2 linked regions of the Endozoicomonas sp. GU-1 genome follow. The protein of the gene in region 2 interacts with the protein of the main gene of each other region in a pairwise test. Links are inferred from orthologs where the notes say so. Each region holds a gene or a part of one and is shown on either strand. Other genes may lie near its edges. The genes, in order: brnQ and pheS.

Evidence for each region.
Region 1: the proteins of pheS (region 2) and brnQ interact in binary tests that used the Escherichia coli proteins (3 or more experiments, as listed by UniProt). The link is inferred for Endozoicomonas sp. GU-1 from one-to-one orthologs.

Annotation. Positions count from the first base shown.
Region 1 is NZ_CP114771.1:315,442-332,076, forward strand. Bases 9,232-12,215 are described here. They hold brnQ (branched-chain amino acid transport system II carrier protein), read right to left. Parts: upstream 11,398-12,215; coding sequence 10,066-11,397; downstream 9,232-10,065. Other genes in these bases: O3276_RS01560 (ATP-dependent zinc protease family protein), read right to left, coding at 9,232-9,645; O3276_RS01570 (aminoacyl-tRNA deacylase), read right to left, coding at 11,575-12,060. Also shown: O3276_RS01520 (hypothetical protein), read right to left, coding at 236-1,186; O3276_RS01525 (hypothetical protein), read right to left, coding at 1,334-2,338; O3276_RS01530 (M26 family metallopeptidase), read right to left, coding at 2,456-3,550; O3276_RS01535 (hypothetical protein), read right to left, coding at 3,642-3,926; O3276_RS01540 (M26 family metallopeptidase), read right to left, coding at 4,255-5,184; O3276_RS01545 (alpha-L-glutamate ligase-like protein), read right to left, coding at 5,744-6,748; O3276_RS01550 (7TM domain-containing protein), read right to left, coding at 6,761-7,150; O3276_RS01555 (UUP1 family membrane protein), read right to left, coding at 7,161-8,294; more of O3276_RS01560, read right to left, coding at 8,524-9,231; magnesium/cobalt transporter CorA, read right to left, coding at 12,352-13,305; O3276_RS01580 (hypothetical protein), read right to left, coding at 13,791-14,783; glnD ([protein-PII] uridylyltransferase), read right to left, coding at 14,780-16,504; map (type I methionyl aminopeptidase), read right to left, coding at 16,504-16,635. UniProt on the Escherichia coli protein: Liv-II branched chain amino acid transport system, which transports leucine, valine and isoleucine. Also acts as a low-affinity threonine transporter.
Region 2 is NZ_CP114771.1:1,917,449-1,933,852, forward strand. The notes cover bases 13,652-16,404. They hold pheS (phenylalanine--tRNA ligase subunit alpha), read right to left. Parts: upstream 15,666-16,404; coding sequence 14,637-15,665; downstream 13,652-14,636. Other genes in these bases: thiS (sulfur carrier protein ThiS), read left to right, coding at 15,865-16,065; O3276_RS07805 (thiazole synthase), read left to right, coding at 16,103-16,404. Outside these bases: O3276_RS07745 (alpha/beta hydrolase), read right to left, coding at 1-1,059; O3276_RS07750 (hypothetical protein), read left to right, coding at 1,466-4,390; O3276_RS07755 (hypothetical protein), read left to right, coding at 4,398-4,679; O3276_RS07765 (hypothetical protein), read left to right, coding at 4,833-8,927; O3276_RS07770 (hypothetical protein), read left to right, coding at 9,314-10,102; O3276_RS07775 (ankyrin repeat domain-containing protein), read left to right, coding at 10,275-11,384; O3276_RS07780 (MerR family transcriptional regulator), read right to left, coding at 11,413-11,757; ihfA (integration host factor subunit alpha), read right to left, coding at 11,738-12,049.

The sequences.
Region 1 (16,635 bases), 1.6 Mb from region 2 along the record:
CCCGATTTCCGTTCACCCTGAGTGCTGAACTTGTCGAAGTATCGAAGGGTCGTGCCACCGAACTTCGATACTTCGACAAGCTCAGCAACTCAGTCCGAACGGGGGCAGGCAATGAAAATAGGGAAGTTATTGCCAGACAACTCCTAACCCCTGAAATCATATACTTCTGGCTCCTGGCACAGTACCAGCCCAAGAAGCCAGAAATATTCGATTCCATCTGGCCAGCTACTCCAGCTCAGTTAGTCTGTACCGAACTCATTTCATGGGCTGGTTCCTGCGCAGGAACACTCTGCCTGTTCATTCGTTCTCTGATTCCCTGAATACCCTGTGATACTGAGTTGACCGCAGCGCTTGCCAGTTCTTTACCACGGGTAAGTGGTTTCATCGCCAGCTCCTTACCACGCAACCCATCCTGGTAACCGGTAATCCATTGATAGGTTGAATAGCCGGCAATCCCCAATCCCAATCCGCCCGCCAGAAGGGAACCTGTGGTAATTCCTCCCACCGTAGCGGCTGTTGACGCTGTAACGTCTGTTGACACTGTGTCGGCGGCTGCCGCAGGTGTTGGCTCTTTAGCGGCTGTTGACGCTGTAGCGGCAGTTGATGCTGTAGTGGGTGTTGACTCTTTAGCGGCTGTTGATGCTGTAGCGTCTGTAGACACTGTAGCGGCATTTACCGGACAAACCGATAAATCCAGCGCATCCCGAAATTCAGTTCTCGAAGAGCAATTGGCTGTTAACACACGAGGGTCTGCATTTTGGCAAAAAAGTTGATCATTGGAGATAGATCCAAAATTCTTTTTATTGCCATTGACATAGCTGTTCACCGCCTGGGTGTTGGTAACCTTTCCTCCAAGGCCGAATTTCCCCCCGATGTAGGCTTGTGCAGCATAACCCCTGGTATTGACATAGCTGTTCACTGCCGTGGTTTTGTCAACCGTTCCTCCAAAGTAAACCATCGCCCCCCCGATGCCGGCGTTTGCATGCTGACTCCTGGTTTCGACCCCGCAGTTCAACGCTGTGGTTTTGGCAACCGTTCCTCCATCGTGAACCGACCCCCCCCCCCCGATGCCGGCGTATGCATAGTCACCCGAGGTTGTGACATAGCTGTTCACTGCCGTGGTTTTGTCAACCGTTCCTCCATTTACTACCTCCCCCCCCCCCCGATGCCGGCGAATGAACCCCAAGCCGAGGTTGTGACACGGCTGTTCACCGCCATGGTGTTGGCAACTTCTCCTTCAACCCACCCACCCCCGATGCCGGCTTTTGATTGCCAACTCACGGTTTCGACCGTGCAATTCAACGCTGTGGTGTTGGCAACCGTTCCTCCACGCTTAACAGCCCCCCCCCCCCCGATGCCGGCGTCTGCACGCGAACCCACGGTTTTGACCGTGCTGTCCACCGCCATGATGTTGACAACCGTTCCGTAAACCCACCCCCCCCCCGATGCCGGCTTTTGCATCACCCGAGTTGACAATATGAACATTTTCCGCCCAGATATTACTGACTGTGCCAGTATCATCAACAACACAGGCTGCTAACCCGGTCGTCTTGTGGGAATTTATATCGGCACCAGTAAAGTTAAGGTTCCTGATGCTGCCTTGCAGAGTGTCAACAAAACAGTCAGACAGGCCGCTGATGGTACGGCACTGCCCATCGAACTCCCCGGTGAATGGATGGGTATGATTGCCAATGGATTGATAGTCTTTAGTGACAACAATATCCGCTGTCTGTTGATAGGCACCGTTTAGTGGATAGTCGGGGTGTCGGCCAATCTTGCCCAGGTTTTCTGCATCATTAATCTTTATGGGTGTTGATGCGGTAGTGGGTGTTGACTCTTTAGCGGCTGTTGATGCTGTAGCGGTTGTTGACTCTTTAGCGGCAGTTGTTGCTGTAGTGGGTGTTGACTCTTTAGCGGCTGTTGTTGCTGTAGTGGGTGTTGACTCTTTAGCGGCAGTTGTTGCTGTAGTGGGTGTTGACTCTTTAGCGGCTGTTGATGCTGTAGTGGGTGTTGACTCTTTAGCGGCTGTTGATGCTGTAGTGGGTGTTGACTCTTTAGCGGCTGTTGATGCTGTAGTGGGTGTTGACTCTTTAGCGGCATTTACCGGGCAAACCGATAAATCCAACGCATCCCGAAATCCGGTTCTCGAAGAGCAATTGGCTGTTAACACACGCGGGTCTGCATTTTGGCAAAGAAGCTGATCATTGGAGATGGATCCAAAATCCTTTTTATGGCCATTGACAAAGCTGTTCACCGCCTTGGTTTTGTCAACCGTTCCTAAATTGTCCCCCCCCCCCCCCGATGCCGGCGTGTGAACGGTCACCCTCGGTTGTGACATGGCTGTTCACCGCCGTGGTGTGGGCAACCGTTACTCTGTATACCCACCCCCCCCCCGATGCCGGCGTGTGAACGGTCACCCTCGGTTTTGACATGGCTGTTCACCGCCGTGGTTTTGTTAACTGTTCCGTAAACCTCCCCCACCCCCGATGCCGGCGAATGCAAATTCACCCTCGGTTGTGACATGGCTGTTCACCGCCGTGGTGTGGGCAACCGTTCCTCCATTTATCCCCCCCCCCCCCCCGATGCCGGCGTATGCATATTCACCCTCGGTTGTGACATGGCTGTTCACCGCCGTGGTTTTGTCAACCGTTCCGTAAACCCGCCCAGCCCCGATGCCGGCGCTTGCCGATGTACCCGAGGTTTCGACACTGCTGTTCAACGCTGTGGTGTTGGCAACCGTTCCTTCAATCCGCCCCCCCCCCCCTATGCCGGCGTCTGCATCGTCACCCGAGTTGACAATATGAACGTCTTTCGCCCGGATATTACTGACTGTGCCAGTATCATCAACAACACAGGCTGCTAACCCGGTCGGCTTCGCGGAATTTGTTATATTGGCACGAGTAAACTGAAGGTCACTGATGCTGCCTTCCAGAGTGTCAACAAAACAGTCAGACAGGCCGCTGATGGTATGGCACTGCCCATCGTACTCCCCGGTGAATGTGCCAATGGGTTTATGGTCTTTATTGACAACAATATTCGCTATCTGTTGATAGGTGCCGCTTAGTGGATAGGCGGGATCTCGACCAATCTTGCCCAGGGTTTTTGCATCCTCTATGGGTACCGGGCAAGACGATAAATCCAACGCAACCCGAAATTCAGTTCTCGGAGAGCAATTGGCTTTTAGCACACGTAGGTCTGCTTTTTGGCATAAAAGCTGATCATAGGAGATAGATCCAAAATTCTTTTTATTGCCATTGACAAAGCTGTTCACCGCCTTGGTTTTGTCAACCGTTCCTAAAATGTACCCACCCCCGATGCCGGCGTATGCACGGTCACCCGTGGTTGTGACATGGCTGTTCACCGCCGTGGTGTGGGCAACCGTTCCTTCAATGTAAACCACCCCACCCCCGATGCCGGCGGATGCATATCTACCCTCGGTCTTGACCGTGCTGTACACCGCCGTGGTGTTGGCAACCGGTCCTGTGACCGCCCCCCCCCCCCCGATGCCAGCGTATGATTCATCACCCGAGGTTGTGACATGGCTGTACACCGCCGTGGTGTTGACAACCGTTCCTCCATTTAACCCCCCCCCCCCCCGATGCCAGCGTATGATTCATAACCCGAGGTTGTGACATGGCTGTTCACCGCCGTGGTGTCGGCAACCTTTCCTTCACCCCCCCCCCCCCCCCCCCGATGCCGGCTTTTGCATCTCTACCCTTGGTTTTGACATTGCTGTACACCGCCGTGGTTTTGGCAACCGTTCCTCCACCGTCAACCTCCCCCCCCCCCCCGATGCCGGCGTCTGCATACCAACCCGAGGTTGTGACATGGCTGTTCACCGCCGTGGTGTCGGCAACCGTTCCTCCACGTCGAACCCCCCCCCCCCCCGATGCCGGCGTCTGCATACCAACGCGAGGTTGTGACATTGCTGTTCATCGCCGTGGTGTTGGCAACCGTTCCGTCAACCCGCCCACCCCCGATGCCGGCTAATCCCCATGTACCCGAGGTTTCGACCCTGCTGTTCAACGCTGTGGTGTTGGCAACCTTTCCTCCAGCGTTAATCCCCCCCCCCCCCCCGATGCCGACGTATGCATGAAAACCCACGGCTTTGACTGTGCTGTTCACCGCCGTGGTGTTGGCAACCGTTCCTCCACGTTCAACAATCCCCCCCCCCCGATGCCGGTTTCTGCCCGAGGACCCGTAGTTTTGACATGGCTGTTCACCGCCCTGGTATTGGCAACCGTTCCTCCAGCTTTAACCTCCCCCCCCCCCCCCGATGCCGGCGTCTGCCCGAAAACCCGAGGTTGTGACATGGCTGTTCACCGCCATGATGTTGGCAACCATTCCTTTAACCCGCCCCCCCCCCCCGATGCCGGCGTCTGCATACATACCCGAGTTGACAATATGAACATTGACCGCCCGGATATTACTGACTGTGCCAGTATCATCAACAACACAGGCTGCTAACCCGGTCGTCTTCTGGGAATTTATATTGGCATCAGTAAAGTGAAGGTTCCTGATGCTGCCTTGCAGAGTGTCAACAAAACAGTCAGACAGGCCTCTGATGGTATGGCACTGCCCATCGTACTCCCCGGTGAATGTGCCAATGGGTTTATGGTCTTTACTGACAACAATATCCGCTGTCTGTTGATATTTGCCGTTTGGTGGAAATTCGGGATGTCGACCAATCTTGCCCAGGTCTTCTGCATTATTAATCGATTTCGAATTCGCATACTGAAAAGAACTGGCCAGCGTGCCAAGTGCAAGCAGTCCCTTGGCTCCCTGACTCCCTTGATAGTAGGCCGTGGATGGCTGTTGAAGGGGTACGGTTTTCGAGCCGGGTTCTTTTTCCCGGGTTTCTTTTAATATCTGTGGTAATTCCGGTTTTGCATCCGGCCCGGGCAAACCGCTCCCGGACCAGGCATTGGCCATATCTTTCGCCATGAAAAGGATGGAACTCGATGGCAGGATAGTTGTTGTGGCCAGTCGCAAAAGATCTTTCACTGCTTTGCGGGAATTAAAACTGAGGTGAGGGTCTTCTGTTGGAATCAATGATTTCATAAATGCTTTAGAAACAGCAACGCCATGGCCGAGCCAGGAATATTCGGCACCATTCCCTGAACATTGGGAAGCGCTGTCGCAAATTGGTTGCTGAATTGATTGCTGAATGGGTTGCTGAATCATAAACAGGACTCCTGCTGTTGTATGTATAACAGTGCATTAGAAAGTGCACAAAAAATGACGGTGCACTCCCTTGTTCGTTTATGCAGTGACGTAAAAGTTCCCGGGTTATGTTTTTTTTATAGTGGACGCGATGCCTACGTTAAAAGTGTCGTGTTATCTTTATACTTGAATGGTGGTAAAACTAATTAAAATTAGCGGAAAAAGTAGCGTTTTAATCCTTTTACCTTATTGATGGCCGTTTATTCAGATGTAATTTTGTATTCCTATTCGTCTATGCAGTGACGTAAAATTTTCCATTTTTTTTATTTTAGGGTATAAAAAGTCACACCGTCGTTTATCCATTAGACAATTTCTTTTTTTGCACCATCGAAAACCAGCCCCATCAACCGCCCAAAAAAGAAGCATTCCTGATCAGCATCGTTTTATTCAGTCTGGGAAAATGTCGCCGCCCGCTTCCCGAAAAGCTGGAACCACTTGTGCTTTTGCGGGCAGCGGGGGGCGGGCAGCGTCCGTAGAAATGTCGAAGTTATTTCAGGACAGCTCATCAGCCATTGGGGAATCAGCGCTCTGGTGCAGTGGTCAGGCCAAAATGTTGCTGTGAAAAAGCAACTCGTTCTTCAATAGGCAGGTCATGCTTGCGCAGGGATTCAATCATTTTCAGCCTGGGCTCAATCCCCTGGCCATTGGCAATCTGAATCGCCAGGCCCGGTCGGGCGTTGAGTTCCAGAATCAGAGGGCCAAGATGTTTGTCCAGCACCAGATCGACACCCAGGTAGCCCAGGTTGGTCATCTCATAGCAGGTAGCAGACAGGCATAATATCTTGTGCCAGTGGGGCACGTTGAGGGTTGCGAAATTGTGGCCCGTATCCGGATGCAGGCTGACCGGCAAATCATGCTGCACACTTCTCAGGCTGTTGCCGGTTGCCATGTCCAGGCCGACGCCGACTGCCCCCTGGTGCAGGTTGGCCTTGCCATCGGATTTCCGGGTGGCCAGGCGCATCATTGCCATAACCGGAAAGCCCCGGAACACAATGACCCGGATATCCGGTACACCTTCAAAGCTGTAGTCATTAAAAATGGGGTCAGCAACGATCAGGTTTTCGATGACGGCGACGTCTGATTTGCCGCCCAGACTGTAGAGACCGCCGAGAATATTGGACACATCACGGCTAATGGCGTCAAAGGATAGACTTTCGCCGCTGGCCTTGACGTATCGATCACCATCACGGCCGGTAATCACCAGAATGCCTTTGCCGCCGCTGCCCTTGGCCGGTTTGATAACAAACTTCTCCAGTGGTTCCAGAATGCCCTTTAACTTGCGGATATCGGACTGGTATTCAATCACGCCAATCAGTTTTGGAACATCAACACCGGCTTTCTCGGCCATGCGTTTGGTGGTCAGTTTGTCGTCCACCAGGGGCAGGAGGCGTCTGGGGTTATATCGGGAGATATAATTCAGGTTGCGGCTGTTCATGCTCAGTATCCCGGTCTCTTTGAGCCGGGAGGGTGAGGTAATTGAGTGTTTTGCCAGCGCGTTGTGCACCAGGCTTGTTAACCATCCCATGGAAACCGACCTCTACTTATCTGAATGAACCAGTGGATAGAACCGCTTGAGTTCAAGCAGTCGATAGCCGGTGTACTGACCAAGCAGCAGAACAATGCCCAACAAGGTGAGCATCAGTTCAGGGAAGTTGAAGGTGAGCTGTTCAACAATGGGATTGGACATCAACAGGTAACTCAGGGTGGCTACCAGAAGACTGCCGCCGCCTTCTTTCACGACATCGCCGGGGCCTTCTTCTTCCCAGAGGATGGACATCCGCTCAATGGTCCATGCCAGAATGATCATCGGGAAGAAAGTGACCGTCAGTGCCTGGGTAATGCCCAGTTTCCAGCTGAAGATGCTCATGGCGGCCATGATCAGAATGACAACAATGATGACAGCCCCCAGCCGTGCCACTAGCAGCATGTTTTGCTGACTAAGGAAAGACCGTATCCATAAACCAATGGATACCAGGGGAGGTGAAAATCACCAGCCCGGGTATTAATTGAGTTTGCAGGAAAGCCATGGCAATAAGCACCGGCATAAAGGTACCGGAGGTGCGCAGGCCAACGATGATGCGCATAAATAGCACAACCAATACCCCGATCGGTATCAACAGAATGATCTTGAAGGCATTCTGGACTTCCAATGGCAGGGAGTAGATGGAAAAGTCTATTAAGGCGGCACCATCCTGGTTTGCCTGGGTGAGTGCCAGCTCCCGGGTCGGGGCATTCTGGGAAATAATAGAGAACCTGACGTCAGAGTTAACCCCGCCCATCACATCCAGCAGTGATTTGGCCCCGCGCTGCCAGAGAAAGAAGGCGTCCGGGTTACCTGCTTTACCGGTTTTGGGATCAAAGAGCTGCCATTCGGTGCCATCATACACCTCTATCATGTCGATAATGGGTTGTCTGCGTCGGCCATCTTCCAGGTGCAGGCCCCGGACAATGCGAGCGGGGATATTATTCATGTGGAGTAGATTGACCAGCAAGTCCGGAAGCTTGACCCCTTCTTCCACCATGCCGAGCAGCATATTGGTGTTCTGGCCGGGTTCTTTGGCATTAAACTGGCTGATCATGGAGCCGACAAAACTGACCGTGTCGGCTGAGTGTTCAGTCACCTGTTTTAACAGGCTTTTGGCCGCGGTTTGATAGGGTTCGGGCAGCACGGGCGCAATGAACGGTTCGGGCTGGTCATTCACGTTGGGGTTGATGCCGGGCTCCAGGCGGATCTTAACCTTATAAAACAGATCCTGGCGACCATCCGCTTTGCGGATACTCCAGACGGCACGGCGCTGACCGCCATCGTTGGTCTGGTTAATGCCATAGCCGGGTGAGGCAAAGGATTCATCGAGAATTCTTACATCGGGCTGCTGATCCGGAAGGGTCAGGCTTGCCTGGGCAGCCTGTCCCCGGGCTTTGAAGCTCACCCAGGCTTCAATACTCCAGACAGTAGAGACATCCTTGCCCAATAGCGGAAAACCCAGTGCAAAGTGTTTGTACAGGGTTAATCCCAGGCCGGCGACAATCAGTCCGGCAATCATAAGGCCAAGCTGAAAACGACCTTTCATTCTTTTCCTCGCTTTTAACTGTCTATCCTGGGTTCAGTTGATAGGAAGAACCTGAACCTGCTAACGGCTTTCTGCCGCTCAGGGTGATGTTGCCAACGGCCTTTTAAAGAAGGGAACCACAAAGGCACAGAGACACAAAGTTTTTTCTGGGCTCAGCAAGCAAAAAAGGCCTCCTTTGTGCCTTCGTGTCTTTGTGGTTCAGGGCTTTTATCGCTTTTGCGACACCCACTCAAGGCTGTTTGGTATCCGATGTGTATTCCCTGGATACATCCACAAGCGCTCGTTTCTCAAGGAAACGGGCACCGATCAATGCCGGGAATTCATAGTTTTCCCGGCTGCGCAAAGTGAATTGTGTCGGCACAAGGATGTCACCAATGCTGGCATTCAGCGTGATCACCGGGCGTCGTTCAGGCTCTTCTCCATGACGTTTGATCCGAACAAACCGGGTGACCGGCTCCTGCATGGAGATAAGATCACCAGTGGAGTTTGCCAATCGGAAGCGAACCCAGTCTTTGCCATCTTTTTCAAAAAACTCAATATCCCGTGCATCAATGGAGGAGGTCAGGGCTCCGGTATCAATTCGGGCTTTGAGGACTGTATCGGCATCAGGCAGCGTCATATGTTCAACAGCGCCCACGGTGACCAGACCTTTAATGCTGACCGGTTTGATGATCGCCCTGGTGTAGGATTTCTGGGTAACGGGAACCAGGGCTTTACGGTTATTGGAGCTGATCACCGTTTTAGTGGCAATATGCTTCTGATTGACGTCGATAACGGCCAGATCCTGCATAAAGCTGCGCCCGATCAGCAGTGGTGACTCATAGTTGCTGCGATCTGTCAGTGAAACAGGCACTGACTGGGTAATGTCACCGATGGTTATGGTCATCATGACAATCGGGCGCTCCACCGATGGGAGCCCCGGACGTTTGATCCGGGTGACACTTTTCAGCGGTAACTCCATCAGCTCAGTCCCTTTGGACGTACGATGCAGCTCAAACCTGACCCACTTTTTGCCATCACGCTCAAAAAACTGGATCTCTCTGGCATCCACGGAACTGTTTTCTGCGCCGGTATCCAGCTTTGCCTCCATTTTGAGGTTCAGGTTTGGCAGGGTAGCGGTTTCGTTGATGCCAAGAACGAGCAGGCCATCCTGGTGAGCCGGTGTCTGGATGGTCTGCTCACGAATGGTAATCGTATGGGTATCGGCAGGAGGTTTTGTTTGTGCCTCGGGCTTTGCTGGCACCATGGGGTGTTCCGACGTCTCCGGAACCGGAACGGGTTGGGTAATACGAGAATCGTCCTTGGCAGGACGCTCTTTATTAAAAGCTGTCTGGCATCCGGTTAAAATCATGGTTAAAACAAATAAAGCAGGCAGAGCCAAGTTGCGGAACATGTGACAAGCACTACGTTTTTTGGGGACTATTTAAGGCGCACACATTTTATGCGTGCAGCCATGGCGGTTGCCTGTCATCAACAAAACCGTAGAGCCTAAAGGAGTCCGGTGATAGTGGCTGAAGTATTGGCAACTAAAAGCGAGGAAGCTTACTTGATCTGCCTTCGCTTGCCAATTGTTAATCTTGACTAAATTCTGAGATGTGACGGGAGCCGAAGGTTTATGTCCATAGGGGAGGGAGCAGAAACAGGGGGGTGTTGAAAAATAACTTTTGCTATTAAGGACCTGCTTGCATTTGAGACTGATATTTCAGTAGCCGCTCTATAAGGCAGCCCGGATAGCCAGGCTACCCGGGCAACAAAAAATGGTTGTGATTTATTATGGCGTTTGACAGTTCGAAGCAGGTCTGATGATCAAGCCAATTAGAACGGTAATGATTAATACCGCCAGAGACGGAAGTAGCCAGACCATATGTGCTTCATAGCCGGGAATCATGCTAAAAGGCTGTAATGCTGCCTGTAGCATTGCAAAATCTTTTATGCGCAGAACATCAATGATACTGAAGATGAAAATGACCGCCAGTGTGGCCCGGTAAGTCAGGACGGGCCCGGGCAGCCAGTCACGAATAAGCCCCAGGAAAATCAATGTTATGGAGATTGGGTAGAGAATCAGCAGTACCGGAATAAAAAGGTCAATAATCTCGTTTAACTCCATATTGGCAAAAAAGACACAGACAATGCTGATGATGGTGACGATGGTTCGATAGCTGACCCTATCGAACATTTCATCAAAGTACTCACTGGCGGCGGTGATACAGCCAATGGCCGTGGTCAGGCAGGCCAGGGTGACCACAGCGGCGAGCAGTGCTATCCCGGTGGTTCCGAACAGTGTCTCGGCATAAAGGGTCAGGATTTGCCCGCCGTTGTCCGGCTCGGGGGCTATCTCCCGGCTGGTGGCTCCCAGGTAGAAAAGCGAGAGGTACACCAGGGCAAGCCCGGCCGCTGCGATGATGCCGGTAATGATACTGTAACGAAACAGGCTGGACTTATCTTCAATACCATGGGATTTGAGATTGGTGATGATGACAATGCCGAACATCAGTGCTGCGAGGGCATCCATGGTCATATAACCCTCAAGGAATCCCTTGATAACCGGCGATTCGGTATAAGTACCCATGGCCTGCCCGGGAATGCCGAGCGGTGAAAAAATGGGTGAGAGGCCGAGAATGACCAGCAGGGCAATTAATGCTGGAGTGATCAGTTCGCCTACCGACTCCAGCAGTTTTCCGGGCCGGATAGACAGATACCATGAGATACTGAAAAAGATCAGACTGAATATCAGCTGACTGAGCTTGCCGGGTTCGGCCAGAAACGGTGTGATTCCCACTTCAAAAGAGACCAGGGCGGTTCTTGGAACGGCATACAGGGGGCCAATGATCAGGTAAATGCAGGAGCCAAGGGCGATGATCAGGGCTCTGGGCATTTCGCCACTGATTTCGTTGAATCCGCCACCCACTCTGGCGATGGCAACAATGCCCAATAGTGGCAGGCCGACGCCGGTAAGCAGGAAACCTGCAGCGGCATACCACATATCTTGCCCTGCCAGTTGTCCCACCATGGGGGGGAAAATCAGGTTTCCTGCCCCGAGAAACATGGCAAATACCATAAACCCCATACCGACAATATTCTGTAAACTCAGTTTTTGTTTCATGTTTTCAGCTTCCAGAATTCCCGATTATTGAAGTTTTATCGGGATCTGCTCCTTTTTTACATTAATTAAATGGCCTTTCTGATGACAGATAACCAGCTGCCTGCTATCAGTATGGACGCTATCTGTGAAAGTGGTAGCAGGGCAATCGACGAGCCCGAACAGTGTGGCGGCAATCATTTAATGATTTCCCGGAGGTGCTGAACAAAGGTCATCATGGGGCTGATCATTGCTGATTTGCTGCAAGCTTTCCTGCAACAGGCAAATCAGGGTTTCATGATCACCGGCTTCCAGGAAAACATCCGGGCTTTGGCACAGCCGGTTGTCCCAGAGCACTGCCATATTGTAGGGCTCACCAAAGGGTGGAATGGCTCCGGGTTCGCAGTCTTTGAACCTGGAGTTCAGTTCGTGTTCTGTGGCGAACTGCAGTTTTGAGTTGGTGATTTGGCTCACCTGGTGAATATTGACCCGGTTAGCGGCCGGTAAAATGGCCATCAGGTAGTGATCAAGGCTATCTTTCAGGATCACTGCCTTGGCCAGCTGGTGCAATGGAATTCGGGCGGCGATGGCGCTCTGCACGGAACTTTTGCTGGGTTGATGTCGGATGGTTTGATAGGGAATATGCTGCCTGGCAAGGTAATCGTAAACTGTGTTGGCAATGCTCATGATGGAAATCACCCCAGTAAATTTTGGCTTGAGGTGAAAAGAGTATAGCCGCTGATGGTTTTATTTCAGTGGCTATCGGTATTAAGTAGTTGGCCAAATGGAATCGTATATTTCTGGCTAAGTGGGCAGTTGCTATGCAAGGCGCAACGTAGGGAGCATAGCCGTAGCTATGTGACCGGAGTTGCAACGCCGCACGACTGCATGGATGCAGGAGATAGAGCAACGCAGGAGCAGTTGCCGGGAGTGACTGACAACTTAGTCAGAAATATATGATTTCATTTGGTTAACTACTTACAACCAGCCTTTACGTTTAAAAAACAGAAAGGTGGCTAACGCGCTCAACAACATCAGTCCGAGTGCAATTGGATAGCCGAACTCAATCGAGAGCTCTGGCATGATTTTGAAATTCATCCCGTAAATACTGGCAATCAGTGTCGGCGGAAGGAACATAACGGCGGCCACTGAGAAAATCTTGATTATGTTGTTCTGCTCAAGATTGATGTAGCCCATGGTGGACTCCATCAGAAAGTTGATTTTCTCGAACAGGAAGCCGGTGTGTGGTGTCAGGGATTCAATATCCCGAAGCATATCCCTGATATTGTCTTTCTGTTCATCATTGAGCATATGGCTGCATGCGCGCATCAGGTAACGAAGTGAGCGCTGGGTATCCAGCAGATTCAACCTGACTTTGCCATTCAGGTCCTCCTGAAGTGTGATGGTGCGCAGCTGCTCATCAACATCTTTATACTGCTCTGACAGCGCATTCTGGCTGACTTCTTCCAGGTCCTCGTACACTTCTTCCAGAGTATCAGCAAGGTATTCAACCTTGGCATCAAACAGCGCAATGATCACCTCCAGAGGCGTTGTTGCCTTGATATGCTGGGTTTTAAGGTGTTTACGCATCAGCCTGAATAAGCCGGTGGGCTCATCCTGAAGGGTGATCAGTTTATCGGGTCTGAGGTTGAATGCGACGTTAATATTTCTCAGCTCGTGGCCGGACCTGTGGGGAAACAGGGAGCGAATATGAATACCGCTTTCGGTTTCAAAGTAACGGGAGGAAATTTCAATCTCTCCCAGATCTTCTTCTTCGGGCAGGCAGCCCGGGAAGTGGGTTGTTAACCATTGGTGCTCAGCACTGTCCGGCTCTGTTGCTTCCAGCCATATAGTGCCCTTGGCCGACGGGAAATCTGGCGTTACCCGGTCAATGGAGAATTGGTCATCCTGAGCACTATAGGCAAAGATCATAGTTACTGCCTTATTGATAACGAAATAGATTGGCCGACTCGAAGTTATAGTGCCAGCCACCAAACTATCTATCTGAACGACCAGACCCTGAATATTTTAAAAAACAACGGAGGATATTGTCATTTCAGATGTCAGAGGGTTGCACCGTTTGGTAACAAAAAAGGGGAGGAATTGTACGATAATTGACTTCTATTAGGATAGTGGGAATGTGCCAGGTGCTAATAACCTGGCAGGGCATTATCAGGAAGATTACGGGGCTGAACAGCCTGCACACATTCAGAGGGTGTTTGCAAAAGGTATAAAAGCTTTAAACCACAAAGACACTAATTCACAAAGGAGGTCTCTTTTGTTTGCTGAGCGTAGCTCAGACAAGCCCAAAAAAAAACTTTGTGTCTCTGTGCCTTTGTGGTTCCCTTCTTTTTAATTAAGGCCTTTCACAACACCCTCAGGTTGTGTGGGCAGCGTGCAGGTACAGTACAGGCTATTTACGGTGTAATGGCATCATGGCTTGAAGCTTCACGCAGTACATGGATTAATGCACTGCATATCTCGTTACAGCTCGCCGCCTCCTGAATGGCCTCACCATTATGGTCAGCTATGATAAAACTGTCTTCGACCTTTTCCCCAAAGGTGGCAATTTTGGCACCGTGTACCTGCAGATCCAGTCTGGCGAAGGTCTTGCCGATCAGGGCAAGCAGTCCGGGGCGGTCTGTTGCGGTAATATCCAGCACTGTTTGCCTGGGTTCAATCTGGTTGCTGATCAGCACCGCAGGCTCCCGGTTAAAATAGCGCAGTTGCCTTGGTGTTCGACGGCGGATAAGGTCCGGGAATGTGTCCGGCGCAGACAGGGTATTTTGCAGGTGCGTTTTGATGTCCAGTATCCGTTCGGCATTGGGCCCGATGGCAGAGCCATCTTCTTCAAGCACGGTATAGGTATCAAGGCTGTAGTTACTTCTGGAGGTAATGATACGGGCATCCTGAATGGCCAGTCCCAACTGATGAAACGCCGCTACCGTGGCGGCAAACAGGTTGGACTGGTCATGGGTATAGACAAACACGCTTGACCCCTGGTGCTCATAACCATCGGCAATTTCCGGAATCAGGATCAGTGGTTCTTCTGAGTCATGCTGGAGAATACCTTCGGTCTGCCAGCTGATTTCATCACTTTGATGACGGAGAAAATACTCATCATTAAACTGATCCCAGAGATAGGATATGTCTTCCTCTTTCAAGCCTTGTTCGATTAACAGAGCCATCGCCCGTTGTTTGGTGTTGGCGATCTGCTCATTCATTTCCGGCAGATTATCGACGCCCCGTTTCAATAGCTGGTGGGTTTGCGAGAAAAGCTGTTGCAACAGAGAGGCTCTCCAGCCATTCCAAAGCCCGGGGTTGGTGGCATTAATATCCGCTACAGTGAGAAGGTAAAGGTATTTCAGTCGTTCCCGGGTACCGACACGTCGGGCGAAGTCCTGAATCACTTTCGGGTCAGACAGATCTTTTTCTGAGCGGTGACGGACATGGTCAGGTGTTCCTGCACCAGCCAGACAATCAGCGCAGTATCTTCCTTATTCAGGCCATGAACACGACAGAATTGCTCTGCATCCTCGGCACCGAGCTGGGAGTGATCGCCTCCACGGCCTTTACCGATATCATGGTAAAGGCCTGCCAGATATAGTAATTCCGGTTTGGGAATTCTATGGATGATTCTTGAGGCAATAGGAAACTGCTGGTGGCTCTTTTGATAGGAAAAACTTCGCAGGTACTTTATCAATAACAGGGTGTGGGCATCCACCGTGAGTGTGTGGAAAAGATCGTACTGCATCTGCCCTATGATGCGACCAAACTCCGGAAGGTAGCGACCCAGTATGCCGTAGCGGGCCAGCCTTCTTAACGACGCTGTTAAAGCATAGGGGGCACGCATGAGTTCCAGAAAAAGTCTTGTGCATCTTGGGTCTTTGCGAAAAGTACTGTCTACCAGGTGGCGGTAATCTCTCAGCAGTCGTATGGTTTCAGCGGTGGGGCCCTGGATTGTCTGATCCCGGGTGAGCAGCACAAACATCTCCAGAATAGCGGGCGGGTGTTCGGCAAAGACTCTATCGTGCACGGTTTCAATGTAGTTATTGCATACCTGAAAACGTTCATTAATGGCATGAACTTTATGAACGATGCCAGCGCTGAGGATATCGTCGTCAAAATGTTGCAGCAGCAGGTCTTTCAGCTGGCTGACAATCATGACCGTGCGAAAGTAGCTCTGCATAAACTGCTCTACCGCCAAAGCCCCTGTGTGGTCGTGATAACCGAACTGGCTGGCCAGTGTTCGCTGGTGGTCAAACAGCAGGCGATCTTCTCCCCGCCCGGTCAGGGAGTGAAGTGCCCAGCGGATTTTCCAGAGAAATGCCCGGCATCTCTGCAGCTGCTGATATTCAACATTGCTGAGGAATCCAAGCTCCATAAGCTCAGCGGGATCATGAGTCCCGTAGTGGCGACGGGCTACCCATCCCAGCATATGCAGATCCCGAAGGCCGCCCGGTGAACCCTTGATATTTGGCTCCAGATCATATTCGGTATCATTATATTTACGGTGTCGTTTACGTTGTTCATCGAATTTTGCCTGAAGGTACCGTTGACTGGGCCACATATGTTCAGTATCAATCAGGTCCAACAGGTGTTCGTGCAGAAATGCCGGACCGGATATCACCCGGGACTCTATCAGGTTGGTGATGATGGTCAGATCGTCAGCGGCCTGGCTGGCACACTCATCAAGGGAGCGGACACTGGAGCCGACTTTTAATCCGATGTCCCAGAGTAAGGTCAGGAAATGTTCAATCGCATCCTGATGTTCATCATAATGGTCTTTTTCCAGCAGTATCAGAATGTCGATGTCGGATCCGGGGTGCAGTTCCCCTCTGCCGTAACCGCCAACGGCCAGTAGGGCAATGGGACAGCTGTCACTCCAGTTCAGATGTTCCCAGGCCAGGCGCAGAATCTGATCCATCAACCATGCCCTGGCAAATACCAGTTGCTCTATATCCATACCATCCAGAAACCATTGATCCATTTTGGATGTGGCTTCCTTGAGGCATTTCTTATAGGCCGGAATCGGGGTTTTGGAAATTGTTAAGTCCGCCCGGAACTGACTCTTATTAAAAAGATGGTCCAGAACAGAGGCTGGTATTTTCTGAAACGGATTGCTCATCATCAAAAGTTTTCTTCTTTTCGTTTGGTGAGCACTTCGTAGCCTGTAGCGGTTACAGCAATGGTGTGTTCCCACTGGGCAGAAGGGCGTCGATCTCTGGTTACCGCAGTCCAGCCATCGCCCAGAAGTTTGGT
Region 2 (16,404 bases):
TTTACTTTTAAGAAAAGCAGCCTGGTCTTCAGAAAGGCCTGAGTGTCCGGGAAGTTTGCTATGGTACCACGATAAATGGCTTTCTTTTGCCGCAGCATTGGCAAACATTTCGTACATCCGGGATCCCTTGCGAATCGTGTGATCGTTCTCCCGTGAGAGAATGATTGTGTTCACCTTGTGGTCTTCCACCAACTGTTTCATGGGGGTAGCTGCATCAATGTGAGCACCCAACAACCAACCCAGGGTATCGGCAAATTCGGGTAATTGTGGAATGACGACTCTTGAAGTGGTGCTGTAGGAGTCATGGTTAACCAGTGTCAGGCGTTTTTTGGTCCGTATTGCCTCATCTTCACCCAGATTACTGAGATAGCGTTCCAGAGCAACTGTGGCAACGCCGCCACCCAATGAACTTCCCATCAGTGTGATGTTGTCAATACCGGGTTGGTTCAGCGCCGTGTGCAAGACGGCCATGGCATCCTTGATTACGGTTTCGCCGGTGGCCGCAGGAGCATAGCGTAAAAGTCCTGCCCTTTTGTTGATTCCGGTGCCCGTGTAATCGTAAAGAAGAACCGGGCAGCCCAGAATCCGCTGAATATTGCCCGGTGTTTCTGTGGGTTTGCCATCTGGCAGTCCATGGGAGGTGCTGGCAAGCCTGTCTTTGTCAAAGAAGTTTGAGATGGTAGTACCATTCATATTGTTAAAAATGATCAGGTCTGACAACGGTGTGGACTGTTGCTCTGCGGGGTAGCAAATGACTCCGCAAAGGGTTGTGGCGTCATGGGAGAGGGTGATTTTTTCTGTCCTGAAACCGTCCTGATGGGTGGCGTTACAGGCAGAATCTATAATCGCCTGACTCTTTGCGGGGAAGTGGGCTTTAGCGGAAAACAGGTAGCCGTATTGTGCTGAAACAAGGCGGCAGCCCACCAGTTTGGATAGGCCAAGCCGGTTTTCAATCATCCACCTGGCAACTGATGTGCATTGGGATATCCCATAGCTGGACAATGATGGGGAGGTCGGTTCAGCAGGTGTCAGGTGTCCACTTAAGAGGGAGGTACTCACTAAATGTGATGCCACAGGGCGGTTGCCAAAGTGTGCATTCGTGATGGGTTGTTCTCTGGCATCTGCCAGCTTGAGGGAGATGAGGGGCTCATTGTTGTACTGATGGATTGTGCGACGGTATTCATCCGGTGCCTGATATATTGTAAGTAGGTACTCGCCTGCCTTCGTATACTTCGACCATACAATCAGTAATTAGTTCCATCCCTTGCTAGCCAAGGCTTAAGACTGATGACATCCGAAACGTTTGAGAAACTGGAGCAGCTTCTATCCTGGGCAGTGAAGGCACCTCAAGAATAAGCCGATCCGGCAGGGTTGGCTATTACGCTGGTTAAATTCGCGTTTACGTTCTATTGTTGTCATCCCCAGACGATTCTTCAACTGGAAACAGGTAATCCCCGAAGAAACCATGCAGTCACCTTCCTCCTCAGTAACCGCAGACACGGCATCCCCGTTAACAGCCACTGAAGCCGGAAGGCACTGGCCGGCAAACAGCCGAAAACAAAAAAGAAAGCGATCCATGTCAGGTTACCAGGTGAAACAGACAACAACGGGCACTGGAACATTTCCACCGCATCAACTGCAATCTGAATCCGGGCCCATCCCATCCATAAAGCGCAGGCGTGTTACTGACAACAGCAGGCGTATTGTCTGTTCTGCAACTTCGCTACCTACAGAAATTAACAGTGGAACATCAATTTCAGAATTTTCTGTAAGCCAGCAAAATGAACTGCGAACACATTTAAATAATCAAGAAATTCAAGCAATATTAACGAATGCCGGGACTCTTCTGAAAAACCTCAAAGACAGGAACATCCAGTTAGCGCGAGACAGGGGAAAGCCGCCTGCACATTCCCTCTTTTCCAGGTTAAAAAACTTCAGCATTGTTAAAGATTCTCAGACTTTCAAAGGCTATTTTGCCAGGGCCAACACGTTCTTTTTAGCTGTCAATCCCCAGCAGATTACCAATACCAGCTGCCTTACCAGCATGCTCAAGTCGAAGACTCAGATAAAAAAGTTTGCAGAAGAAAGCGAGGAAAACATTCAGGCGGTTGCTGCTAACCCATGCTTGAAACAGATTGCCTCTATGTGTAATGGCAAAGGCTTGCCCGACAAAGCGAAGGTGGAAGCGTTCGTGGCGTGGCAGTGCTGGAAGGTGAACGGCGAATTCAGCCTGGAACTGCTGCGGGCCTTTTCCTCCATGATGAGCAGAAAGGGCTTGCCCGACAAAGCGAAGGTGGAAGCGTTCGTGGCGTGGGAGTGCTGGAAGGTGAACGACGAATTCAGCCTGGAACTGCTGCGGGCCTTTTCCTCCATGATGAGCAGTAGGGGCTTGCCCGACAAAGCGAAGGTGGAAGCGCTCAAAGCGTGGGAGTGCTGGAAGGTGAACGGCGAATTCAGCCTGGAACTGCTGCGGGCCTTTTCCTCCATGTGTCATGGCAAAGGCTTGCCCGACAAAGCGAAGGTGGAAGCGCTCAAAGCGTGGGAGTGCTGGAAGGTGAACGGCGAATTCAGCCTGGAACTGCTGCGGGCCTTTTCCTCCATGTGTCATGGCAAAGGCTTGCCCGACAAAGCGAAGGTGACAGCGTTCGTGGCGTGGGAGTGCTGGAAGGTGAACGGCAAATTCAGCCTGGAACTGCTGCGGGCCTTTTCCTCCATGTGTCATGGCAAAGGCTTGCCCGACAAAGCGAAGGTGGAAGCGTTCGTTCAATGGCTACCCTCGGATGAAAATAAGAATATTCTGAAACTTTCTTTCCGAATATTTGCCAGTTTTGGTTTGCCCTCAGCAGAAAAACTGACTGAAAATGAGAAAACACTTCGCCAATGCCTTAATCAGCATGGTTGTACCACTGAACATGGCGACGACAATAGTGATGAAGATCTTTTAGAATCGAGTCAAATAAAAGCACTGGCTCTGTTCTTCTCTGGACCCGCAAAATGGCGCATGAAAATTGCCGAATTCCAACAATATCTGGCTGCCCACAAGAGTCCTCGACATGACAGAGTGGCTGTTCGTGCTGCGCTGCAATCATTGCTGCCGATATTGGCTATCCATGGAGGAACTGGTATCCCGTTCTGGATGGAAAAATATCGTGAAAATCCACGCTGCAAAGGAGTACTCACTAAAGCATTATCCATTCCTGCACCACTGGCTTTAACAAAATTTGCACTAACGCAACTCCCTGAATCTGAGAGGCAGGAATACCTTGAACTGTGCAGAAACCTGAAGCCAGCCCCAACTCAGGAACAGTGGTATGCATTAAAACCACTTTACCAACAGCTTGGCCAGCGATTTGACTTCACGCAATCCAAACGCACGATGCTGGAGATTCTCTGGCAACAATCAGAAGATAACCGCTCAAAATACGCGGATAAGATGGATGAGCTATTCAAAACCTTGCCCACCATCTCACAGTGGCGCGGGTTACATCGGGTGCTTGGACCACACAAAATGCAGCAATTCATGGATGCCTGTCTTGACTATCAGGCTACCCCTGAAACCGCTCCTGATGTAACGATTCAGCAACGGTTGCTGGCAGGAATGCTGCTCACAAACCACTCTCTACCTGAACCAGAGAAAATACCGGATCTCTGCTTTTCAAATCGAGTGGCAACAGATGATAAAAGAGGGGTGATGGTCGGTGGTGATCCCGCCATGTCGGGCCAGGAACGCCTGTGGCGCTTTATCACGGCCATGTTAATTGAGCTTGAACAAACAGAATATCAATTCAAGAATCAAAGACTAACCGTTTTGCCAGACGATGGCGATCCGGTTGTACTCCAAAATCCAGAGTTTACCCCGAGAGATACCGGCTTTGTTATCAAGAACTGGACATTGCAACAGTTAACCGCCTTTTTCAAGGCAACCGAGTTCACAGAACAATGGTATAAAAAGCCTCAGGACAAGCGCGATCTCTATGCGATCAGGCTTGAGGCAAAATTAGCCCAAATGAAAGCGAGAACCAAAGAGCCCAAGAAAGCCAAGCCGAAAAAAATACCACACCTGGTGACACCCTCTATGATTATTCGTCTAATCAATTGCCATAAACCATTAAAGCCTGCGGTCTGGTCATCTCTTGAACACTATGCCAGCAGCGGCCAGCTAAATGCCCGTTTATGCACGGCACTCGGCCCGGTTATCAAAGATGATAAAGACGGCATTGTTCCAGACCTCGTTAAGAAAGCGGTGGTTGCAAAGTTGGAACAGGAGGCGGCAAAAACGCCAGTAGTAACATCAATCCCTCAGCAAGGACTTCCAGCAAGGGCAAGCATACCAACTCAAAGGAACCAGGTTGCCAACAGTCGCATTCAAGGGCCGCTATCTAACTTTTGACGCGGCAATGGAAGCTCTGGATCGTTTTCGCGAATTGGGAAATGCAGAACTTGAACTGCTGGAACCCCATCGAAGCCGAATGACTTATGTTGAATTAAGCACTGCTATCTGCAAAAGCTACGCAGTGGATTCAGAAACACGGAAAGAATGGCATGAAGCCAGCGAGAAAAGGAGAAGAGACCCACTTGGGCTTGATGAAATAGTGGAATGGGATTTGGATTCATTGGCGACAGAGTCAGAACTGGTCAACAACAATGACTGGATGGAAGAGTTCCTACAAGGGCTGTGATATGCATTCACACGTTGCCGGTGAAAAACACCTTCTATAACCCGTATTCCAGAGGATGACACCCGTTCTTTAAAGGTGAACCCCAAGGTTCTCGCAAGCTTCTCATGTGCAAACACATCTCACAGCCAGACTGCCTGACAAAACAGGTCAGCCTTGTTTGATACCGGCTGCCTGGAACTTTACCGGGCTGACCAGGTCAGTTCTATTGTTGTCATCCCCAGACGATTCTCCAACTGGAAACAGGTAATCCCCGAAGAAACCATGCAGTCACCTTCCTCCTCAGTAACCGCAGACACGGTATCCCCGTTAACAGTCACTAAAGCCGGAAGGCACCAGCCAGCAAACAGCCGAAAACAAGGAAGAAAGCGATCCATGTCAGGTTACCAGGTGGAACAGACAACAACGGGCACTGGAACATTTCCACCGCATCAACTGCAATCTGAATCCGGGTCCATCCCACCCATAAAGCGCAGGCGTGTTACTGACAACAGCAGGAGTATTGTGTGTTCTGCAACTTCGCTACCTGCTAATCCGGAGCCAATGGAGACCGAACCGGTCATGCCTGAACCAATGAAGGATGTACCGCTCACTACAGAAATTAACAGCGAAACATCAATTTCAGAATTTTCTGTAAGCCAGCAAAATGAACTGCGAACACATTTAAATAATCAAGAAATTCAAGCAATATTAACGAATGCCGGGACTCTTCTGAAAAACCTCAAAGACAGGAAAATCCAGTTAGCGCGAGACAGGGGAAAGCCGCCCGCACACACCCTCTTTTCCAGGTTAAAAAACTTCAGCATTGTTAAAGATTCTCAGTCTTTCAAAGGCTATTTTGCCAGGGCCAACACGTTCTTTTTAGCTGTAAATCCCCAGCAGATTAGCAATACCAGCTGCCTTACCAGCATGCTCAACTCGAAGACTCAGATAAAAAAGTTTGCAGAAGAAAGCGAGGAAAACATTCAGGCGGTTGCTGCTAACCCATGCTTGAAACAGATTGCCTCCATGTGTCATGGCAAAGGCTTGCCCGACAGAGCGAAGGTGGAAGCGTTCCTGGCGTGGGAGTGCTGGAAGGTGAACGGCGAATTCAGCCTGGAACTGCTGCGGGCCTTTTCCTCCATGTGTCATGGCAAAGGCTTGCCCGACAAAGAGAAGGTGGAAGCGCTCAAAGCGTGGGAGTGCTGGAAGGTGAACGGCGAATTCAGCCTGGAACTGCTGCGGGCCTTTTCCTCCATGATGAGCAGTAGGGGCTTGCCCGACAAAGCGAAGGTGGAAGCGCTCAAAGCGTGGGAGTGCTGGAAGGTGAACGGCGAATTCAGCCTGGAACTGCTGCGGGCCTTTTCCTCCATGATGAGCAGTAGGGGCTTGCCCGACAAAGCGAAGGTGGAAGCGCTCAAAGCGTGGGAGTGCTGGAAGGTGAACGGCGAATTCAGCCTGGAACTGCTGCGGGCCTTTTCCTCCATGTGTCATGGCAAAGGCTTGCCCGACAAAGCGAAGGTGGAAGCGTTCATGGCGTGGGAGTGCTGGAAGGTGAACGGCGAATTCAGCCTGGAACTGCTGCGGGCCTTTTCCTCCATGTGTCATGGCAAAGGCTTGCCCGACAAAGCGAAGGTGGAAGCGCTCAAAGCGTGGGAGTGCTGGAAGGTGAACGGCGAATTCAGACTGGAACTGCTGCGGGCCTTTTCCTCCATGATGAGCAGTAGGGGCTTGCCCGACAAAGCGAAGGTGGAAGCGTTCGTGGCGTGGGAGTGCTGGAAGGTGAACGGCGAATTCAGCCTGGAACTGCTGCGGGCCTTTTCCTCCATGTGTCATGGCAAAGGCTTGCCCGACAAAGCGAAGGTGGAAGCGCTCAAAGCGTGGGAGTGCTGGAAGGTGAACGGCGAATTCAGCCTGGAACTGCTGCGGGCCTTTTCCTCCATGTGTCATGGCAAAGGCTTGCCCGACAAAGCGAAGGTGGAAGCGCTCAAAGCGTGGGAGTGCTGGAAGGTGAACGGCGAATTCAGCCTGAAACTGCTGCGGGCCTTTTCCTCCATGTGTCATGGCAAAGGCTTGCCCGACAAAGCGAAGGTGGAAGCGTTCGTGGCGTGGGAGTTCTGGAAGGTAAACGGCGAATTCAGCCTGGAACTGCTGCGGGCCTTTTCCTCCATGTGTAATGGCAAGGGCGTGCCCGACAAAGCGAAGGTGGAAGCGTTCATGGCGTGGGAGTGCTGGAAGGTAAACGGCGAATTCAGCCTGGAACTGCTGCGGGCCTTTTCCTCCATGTGTAATGGCAAAGGATTGCCCGACAGAGCGAAGGTGGAAGCGTTCGTTCAATGGCTACCCTCGGATGAAAATAAGAATATTCTGAAACTTTCTTGCCGAATATTTGCAAGTTTTGGTTTGCCCTCAGGAAAAAAACTGACTGAAAATGAGAAAACACTTCGGCAATGTCTTAATCAGCATGGTTGTACCACTGAACATGGAGACGACAATAGTGATGAAGATCTTTTAGAATCGAGTCAAATGAAAGCACTGGCTCTGTTCTTCTCTGGGCCCGCAAAATGGCGCATGAAAATTGCCGAATTCCAACAATATCTGGCTGCCCACAAGAGTCCTCGAAATGACAGAGTGGCTGTTCGTGCTGCGCTGCAATCATTGCTGCCGATATTGGCTATCCATGGAGGAACTGGTATCCCGTTCTGGATGGAAAAATATCGTGAAAATCCACGCTGCAAAGGAGTACTCACTAAAGCATTATCCATTCCTGCACCACTGGCTTTAACAAAATTTGCACTAACGCAACTCCCTGAATCTGAGAGGCAGGAATACCTTGAACTGTGCAGAAACCTGAAGCCAGCCCCAACTCAGGAACAGTGGTATGCATTAAAACCACTCTGCCAACAGCTTGGCCAGCGATTTGACTTCACGCAATCTAAACGCACGATGCTGGAGATTCTCTGGCGACAATCAGAAGATAACCGCTCAAAATACGCGGATAAGATGGATGAGCTATTCAAAACCTTGCCCACCGTCTCACAGTGGCGCGGGTTACATCGGGTGCTTGGACCACACAAAATGCAGCAATTCATGGATGCCTGTCTTGACTATCAGGCCACCCCTGAAACCGCTCCAGATGTCACGATTCAGCAACGGTTGCTGGCAGGAATGCTGCTCACAAACCACGCTCTACCTGAACAAGAGAAAATACCGGATCTCTGCTTTTCAAACCGAGTGTCAACAGATGATAAAAGAGGGGTGATGGTCGGTGGTGATCCCACCATGTCGGGCCAGGAACGCCTGTGGCGCTTTATCACGGCCATGTTAATTGAGCTTGAACAAACAGAATATCAATTCAAGAATCAAAGACTAACCGTTTTGCCAGCCGATGGCGATCCGGTTGTACTCCAAAATCCAGAGTTTACCCTCAGAGATACCAGCTTTGTTATCAAGAATTGGACATTGCAACAGTTAACCGCCTTTTTCAAGGCAACCGAGTTCACAGAACAATGGTATAAAAAGCCTCAGGACAAGCGCGATCCCTATGCGATCAGGCTTGAGGCAAAATTAGCCCAAATGAAAGCGAGAACCAAAGAGCCCAAGAAAGCCAAGCCGAAAAAAATACCACACCTGGTGGCACCCTCTCTGATTATTAGACTAATCAATTGCCATAAACCATTAAAGCCTGCGGTCTGGTCATCTCTTGAACACTATGCCAGCAGCGGCCAGCTAAACGTCCGTTTATGCACGGCACTCAGCCCGGTTATCAAAGATGATAAAGACGGCATTGTTCCAGACCTCGTTAAGAAAGCGGTGGTTGCAAAGTTGGAACAGATTGAGGCAGCAAAAACGCCAGTAGTAACATCAATCCCTCAGCAAGGACTTCCAGCAAGGGCAAGCACATCAACTCAAGGGAACCAGGTTTCCAACAGTCGCATTCAAGGGCCGCTATCTGACTTTGACGCGGCAATGGAAGCTCTGGATCGTTTTCGCGAATTGGGAAATGCAGAACTTGAACTGCTGGAACCCCACCGAAGCCGAATGACTTCTGTTGAATTAAGCACTGCTATCTGCAAAATGAGCTACGCAGTGGATTCAGAAACACGGAAAGAATGGCATGAAGCCAGCGAGAACAGGAGAAGAGACCCACTTGGGCTTGATGAAATAGTGGCATGGGATTTTGATTCATTGGCGACATTGGATTCATTGGCGACCAAGTCAGAACTGGTCAACACCGATGACTGGATGGAAGAGTTCCTGCAAGGGCTGTGATATGCATTCACACGTTGCAGGTGAATGGGTAATGAAAAGTATTTCTTCGGTTTTGGTCAGGAACTTTGTATCGATCAGGTGTTCAAACAACGCAGGCTCATGTCCGAGGTCACTTTGTTATGAACGCCACTGATTCTCAAATTATACGGCGAGTTCCAGCTTCACCAGTTCAGGAGACGCAACACGAAGGAGTGGAAGCCATACCAGCAAAAAAACCATCCTGCAGTGAGATGGCTAACGTCTTCCCGAAGTTGACAGACACAGAGACGCTGGTCGAAAAAGCCAAGGCGGTTGCCAGGCAATTAAAAGATCCTGACGGTAAATTAAACGACTGGGAGTTCCCCTGTAATTTAACCCCGTTGCACATTGCCTGTCTTGCTGGTGATATGGAACTGTTAAACATCGCTATTCTGGATGATTTTTGCCGGGAGCACATTGATCAGCAAACATCTGCTGATGTTGATGCTAGTGCAAATGGAACTACTGAAAATAATGAAGCTACTGCCAATGCAGCAACTGCATCACCAGTGGGCAATAACGAAGCTGGTGATCAACGGCCAATTGCCACGAACCACGACACGGCTTTGCATTTTGCCCTGCTGACCGGCTGGAATGAAGGCGCATTAGCGCTTATGGAAGAGCTTGATGTTCAGGCTAAACTGAAAAACACCATTAACGACAGAGGCGAAAGCCTGCTCAGTCTGGCGGCCAGTCACAGCAGTCTTGCAGTCGTTCGTGGGCTTTGCGATTCTTTCAAGACGAGTGAAAATTATCGAGAGTATCTGTTTCACAAATCAGAACACCAGAGAACCCTGCTTCATTGTGCAGTAGACCAGAATGGTCCGGAAGTTTTCAACTATCTGCAAGATCAGCAAATATCCGCAACCAGAGAAATGATCGCAGATTCGGCGGATGATCAGGACAACCAGCTCCGGATGCTCCCGAGAACAACGCGTGCTGATAAAGATAGAAATGGTAATACACCCGAGAAACTTGCCGCAATGAAAGCTGGTCTGCGTTATATCCAGCAATTTCATGACAATCCCAAACTTGTAGAGGAAGTACGTTTTAGTGACAGTAATAACCCCTGGCTAGGTTACTACTTGCGAGACATTACTGGTTTAATGCAGCCTGTATCCTGGACTTCACCGTTTAGATCATGCAACCTCGTATAAAATGACCAGTCACTGCCTGTTCCGAAGTAATTTATGACCAGGCAGAATGGATTGCCATGGCTTTCCGGTTTATCACAGAACATAAGTGATGGGAAATTTTTCGTTGTAGTCAGGAACTTTGTGCCGGTCGTGTATTCAAATTAGGCAGATACACGTTCGAGGTCACTTTGTTATGGATGTCAATACTTCCCAAACTAATCCGTCTTTTCAGTCTTCAGCAGCCAAGGAGACGCAACCCGAAGGAGTGAAGGCCACACCAACAAACGGGCCTTCCTGCGGTGAGGTTGCCAAGGCCTTTACGGAGTTGGCAGACATTAAAATGTTGGTCGAAACAGCTCAGGCGGTTGCTGGACTATTAAAAAGTGCTGAAGGTGGATTAAACGACTGGGATCTCCCTTGTGATTTAACCCCATTGCACATTGCCTGTCTCGCAGGTGATATGAAACTCTTACAGCTCGCTCTCAAGAATGATGACTGCCGGAGTCGCATTGATCAACACACGGCGTCTTGTTCTACTACCACTACGTCTTCTACTCCCGATTCCATTACTATCACTACTACTATCTCTGTCACTGCGGCTATCGCTGCTAATGCTGCACGACTGGAGGACCCTGGCGAGATTAGAAATATCCTGCCAATTGCCATGAACCACGACACGGCTTTGCACTTTGCCCTTTTGACCGGCTGGAATGAAGGGGCACTCACCCTTATGGAAGCACTCAGAAAATTGGGTAAACTGGAAAATACCACGAACGACAAACGCAATAGCCTGTTTAGTCTGGCGGCAAGTCACAGCAGTCTTGAAGTAGTACGTGAGCTTTGCAGTCATTTCATGGGGAGTGAAAATTATCGAGCGCATTTATTTCACAAATCAGAAGACCAGAAAACTTTGCTTCATTGTGCTGTGGAGCAGGATGATCATGAAGTTTTCAGATATCTGCAACGGGAGCAAATGGAAACAACCGACAATATAAACAGGGATTTGGCAAGAAAACACGGCTACCGTTACCGGGATTTCCCGGAGAGTTTGAGTTTACCGACAACAACACGTGCTGATAAAGATAGAAATGGCAACACACCCGAAGAACTTATTGCGCTGAAACTTGGCTTGGATAACATCCAGAAATTGAAAGACAATACCAGGCTCTTAGAGCAAAAACGTTATCATGGCTGTGATAGTCTCTGGGAAGAATATTACTTGCAAGACATCACCTTTCTAATTGATCCAATATCCTGGATTCCGCTGTGGAAAAAAAAACCACTTAGCTACTTCTTCGGATGAAGTGATTGCCTGTTCCGAATCATTTAGCTCAGGACAAAATATCAACAACTGCTTCTAATTCCGATATTGCCTGCGCTATTTCAGTACGATAATCAAACGTTTGTTGCTTAACCGCATGACGCTTCAGCTGAGTGCGGGCTCCATCGATGGTAAAGCGCTGATCGTATAAAAGACTGCGGATCTGTCGAACCAGCTGTACGTCTTCATGGCGGTAATAGCGCCGATTACCTCGACGAACCGGTGACAGTTGGGGAAATTCCTGCTCCCAATAGCGCAGCACATGAGACTTAACCAAACAGAGCTCACTGACTTCGCCAATGGTAAAGTAGCGTTTGCCAGGGATAGCTGGCAGATCACTCGTCCTGAGTTCCATGTCCTGCATAGGTTTCCACTCTCGCCTTGAGTTTCTGACCGGGTTTGAAGGTCACCACACGTCGTGGGGTGATCGGGATTTCCTCTCCCGTTTTCGGGTTCCGGCCTGGTCTTTGACTTTTATCGCGCAAATCAAAGTTACCAAAGCCGGACAGTTTCACCGATTGGTTTTTTTCGAGAGACTGGCGAATTTCCTCAAAAAACAGCTCGACCATCTCTTTGGCTTCGCGTTTGTTAAGACCAAGCTCTTCATTCAGTCGCTCGGCCATATCGGCTTTCGTCAGGGCTCCCATGAACCAATCCCCTTTTTTGTTTTTCCCATGGTAATAGCTGTATCGGGTTTTCTGAAAGAAAGATAACAGGCTATTACCATGATCTTATTATTCACTCTGAGGCCATTGACTGGCGTTTACTGACGCAGGCTGGCATCGAAGTCCTGTTTCAAGCGGGCAACAACACGGTCAACCAGCTCATTAACCTCGTCATCCTTTAGAGTGCGGGAAGGATGCTGTAAGGTCAAGCCCATGGCCAGGCTCTTGCACCCTGCTTCAATACCCTGACCGGCATAAACATCAAAAGTATTGACCCGGCGCAACAATTCACCGGCTGCACTGGCCATTACCCGTTCAATGTCGCCAGCAGCAGTGGCGGCGTTAACCACCAGCGCCAGGTCACGGCGAACTTCAGGATACTTCGACAGGGCTGCAAAACGGGTAACTTTGCCTTCCGTCACCGCTTTCAGGCTGAGTTCAATCAGGTAGACCGCAGCGGGCATATCCATCGTCTTTGCCAGCGATGGGTGCAAGGCCCCCATATGACCAATCACTTTGCCATCACGAACAATTTCGGCACACTGGCCAGGATGCATGGCTGCATGCTCGCCCTTGCGGAACACAAACTCATTACCGGCCTGACCCAGGGCAAAGACCGCTTCGAAATCGCCTTTCAGGTCAAAGAAGTCAACGGCTTCAGCCTTGCCCTGCCAGCTTTGTGGATGACGGCTGCCAGTCATCAGGGCAGCCAGCATTGGCTCCTGTTTAAGTTCATCGCCGTCTTTACCCTTTTCCCTGATAAAGGTCAGACCTGTTTCAAACAGACGAACCCGGCTTTGCTGACGATTCAGGTTGTAGCCCGCGGTTTTAACCAGTCCTGGCAGCAACGTTGTGCGCATCACGGACAGATCGCTGGCAATCGGGTTGGACAGGGCAACAGGCTCACGCTGAGGATCAAACAGCCGGTGCAGTTCCGGAGCGATAAAGCTGAAGCACACTGCCTCCTGATAACCACGGGCCGTCAGTACACGACGAATGTCTGATTCCTGAACCCGGGACTCGTCCACCTGTTTCATCTTTAACAGCGCCGTCGGCGTGCTCTCAGGCAGATTGTTGTAGCCGTAAATTCGGCCAAGCTCTTCCACCAGATCTTCTTCGATGGCAATATCAAAGCGCCAGCTGGGGACAGACACCGTCCAGCACGCCTGGCCATCGGTCTCTTCAACAAGCGACAGGCCCAGACCCAGGCGCGACAGCAGAGCTTCAATATGGCGATTGTCAATGGCCATACCCAGCAGTGACGTCACTTTTTCAGAACGCAGTGTTACTTCACGCAAAACAGGCAGGTGGGCTTCGCTGGCCACTTCCGTTACCGGACCCGGTTCACCGCCACAAATCTCGACGATCAGGGCCGTGGCACGTTCAACCGCCTTGTTCTGCAGCTGGAAATCCACACCCCGTTCAAAGCGGTGGGAAGAGTCCGTGTGCAAGCCGTAGGAACGGGCCTTACCGGCAATGGTAATCGGATCAAAGAATGCGCTTTCCAGGAAAACATGACGGGTCTGGTCACTGACGCCGGAACCTTCTCCCCCATCACCCCGGCAATCGCCAGAGCCTTCTGCTCATCAGCAATGACCAGTGTGTTGTCGTTCAGTGTGACTTCCTGACCATCCAGCAGGGTCAGCTTCTCGCCAGCCTCTGCCATGCGCACATGAATGCTGCCAGAGAGCGTATCCAGGTCAAAGCCGTGCATAGGCTGACCCAGCTCCAGCATGACGTAGTTGGTGACATCCACCACCGGGTCAATGGAACGAACACCGGAGCGACGCAGATGCTCGGTCAGCCACAATGGCGCAGAGCGGGAAACGTCCACGTTACGAATAACCCGGCCAACATAGCGCGGGCAGCCCTGGGGAGCATCGATATGAACCGGGAAGGTATCATCAATGGCGGGTGCCACTTCCGCTATCTGCTCTTCCGTTACATCCGCCAGAAAGTTTGCGCTGACTTCACGGGCCAGACCGGCGATGCTCAAACAGTCACCACGATTAGGCGTCAGATCCACATCGATGATCTTGTCGTCCAGAGACAGGTATTCACGAATATTCTGGCCAACCGGGGCATCCGCAGGCAGCTCCAGCAAACCATCGGAAGACTCTGCCATGCCAAGCTCTTCTTCGGCACAGAGCATGCCGAAGGATTCAACACCGCGCAATTTGGCTTTTTTGATTTTGAAGTTGCCAGGCAATACGGCACCCACAGTGGCAAAGGGAACCTTGATACCCACCCGGGCATTAGGGGCACCACACACCACCTGGAAAGACTCACTGCCGGTACTGACCTGAGTCACCCGCAGCTTATCGGCATCCGGGTGCTGCTCACAGGCAACAATTTCACCAATAACGACACCGGTAAACTCACCGGCAACCGCTGCAACCTCGTCAACCTCCAGACCGGCCATGGTGATTTTGTCCACCAGCGCCTGGGTATCGACCTCAATATTGACCCACTGCCGCAACCACTTTTCACTGAATTTCATGCTATTTACTCAATCCTGCTAAAACCGTCTGTTCTTAAACGTTTGAAAATGACGCTGTCCCAGCCGCTCTTAACGGAACTGATCCAGGAAGCGCAAGTCGTTCTCAAAGAACTGGCGCAGGTCATTGACGCCATAACGCAGCATGGCAAAACGCTCAACCCCCATACCAAAGGCAAAACCGGTGTACTTTTCAGGATCGATCCCGGAGTAGCGGAACACGTCCAGGTGCACCATGCCGCAGCCCAGCACTTCCAGCCATTTGATCGAGCCATCGTCGTTACGGCCCCACTCAATATCCACCTCGGCAGAAGGCTCGGTGAACGGGAAGTAGGATGGACGGAAACGAACCTGCAGGTCATCCCGCTCAAAAAAGACTCTCAGGAAGTCAATCAGAACACTTTTCAGGTCCGCAAAGCTGACTTTCTCGGCAACGTACAGACCTTCCACCTGGTGGAACATCGGGCTGTGGGTCTGGTCAGAATCACAGCGATACACCTTACCCGGGCAGACAATGGCAATGGGCGGGTTCTCGTTATTTTTGACGAAGCGCTCCATGGTACGAACCTGAACCGGTGAGGTGTGGGTTCTCAGTACGGTAGTGTCGTCAAAATAGAACGTATCGTGCATGGCACGGGCCGGATGGTGACCGGGAATATTCAGGGCTTCGAAGTTGTGGTAATCATCTTCGATTTCCGGCCCTTGCTCCACGGTAAAGCCGATGCGACCGAAATAGTCGGTAATCCGTTCCATGGTACGGGTAATCGGGTGAACAGTACCCAACACCTGACCACGCCCAGCCAGGGATACATCAATGGCCTCACTGGCCAGTCGGGTATCCAGGGCCTGCTGATCCAGCAACGCTTTCTTCTGGTTGATCGCGTCCTGAACCTGCTGCTTGCCCTTGTTAATCAGCCCACCCGCTTTTGGTCGCTCCTCAGGGGAGAGCTGGCCAAGGGCCTTAAGCAAAGAGGTCAGCTCGCCTTTCTTACCGAGGAACTGAACGCGGATCTCGTCCAGACCTGAGGCGTCAGCAACGGCTTCAACGGCACTGAGTGCGCTGGCCACCAGCGTATCAAGCGTGTTATCCAGATTCTCCATGGGGTTTCCAAAACAGATGAGCTACAGAAAATAAACGGTCAATTCTAACGGCTGAACCCTGCCTTGGGTAGAGTTGTCACCGCCAATAATGAAGAGTATTTGTCTTTGTGCCTCAACCCGGCTGTGCAGATCATTTGTCAAACACCCCCCGGATTCTTTAGAATCTTGCCAACTAAAAAGGACTGGCACCCAATTGACCATGCAGATCACGGTAAACCATCAGCCGATGGCAGTGGAGCCCCCTATCAGCGTTGAGGCCCTGTTGCAGCAACTGAACCACCTGGAAAAAGGCGTAGCCCTTGCGGTCAATAGTAAAATCATCAGCCGCTCCCGGTGGGCATCTTATCTGCTGAGTGACGGGGATAACATTACCCTGATAAAAGCAACGGCGGGTGGCTAGACATAAACCGAAGCTCATTAAATAACGTAAGGCTGGCATGCTGGAAATTGCGGATAAAACCTTTTCTTCACGACTGTTTACCGGAACCGGAAAGTTCAGTAACAGCCAATTGATGACCGATGCCATCATTGCCTCCGGCAGTGAACTGGTCACTATGGCGTTGAAGCGGGTTGACCTGAATGAGCAGCAGGACAATATCCTCGGGCCTCTTCTCGACCGACAGCCTGAGCACAACCTGAACCTGCTGCCAAACACCTCAGGTGCCCGTACTGCGGATGAAGCCATTTACGCAGCCCAGCTGGCCAGAGAAGCCCTCGGCACCCATTTCGTCAAAGTCGA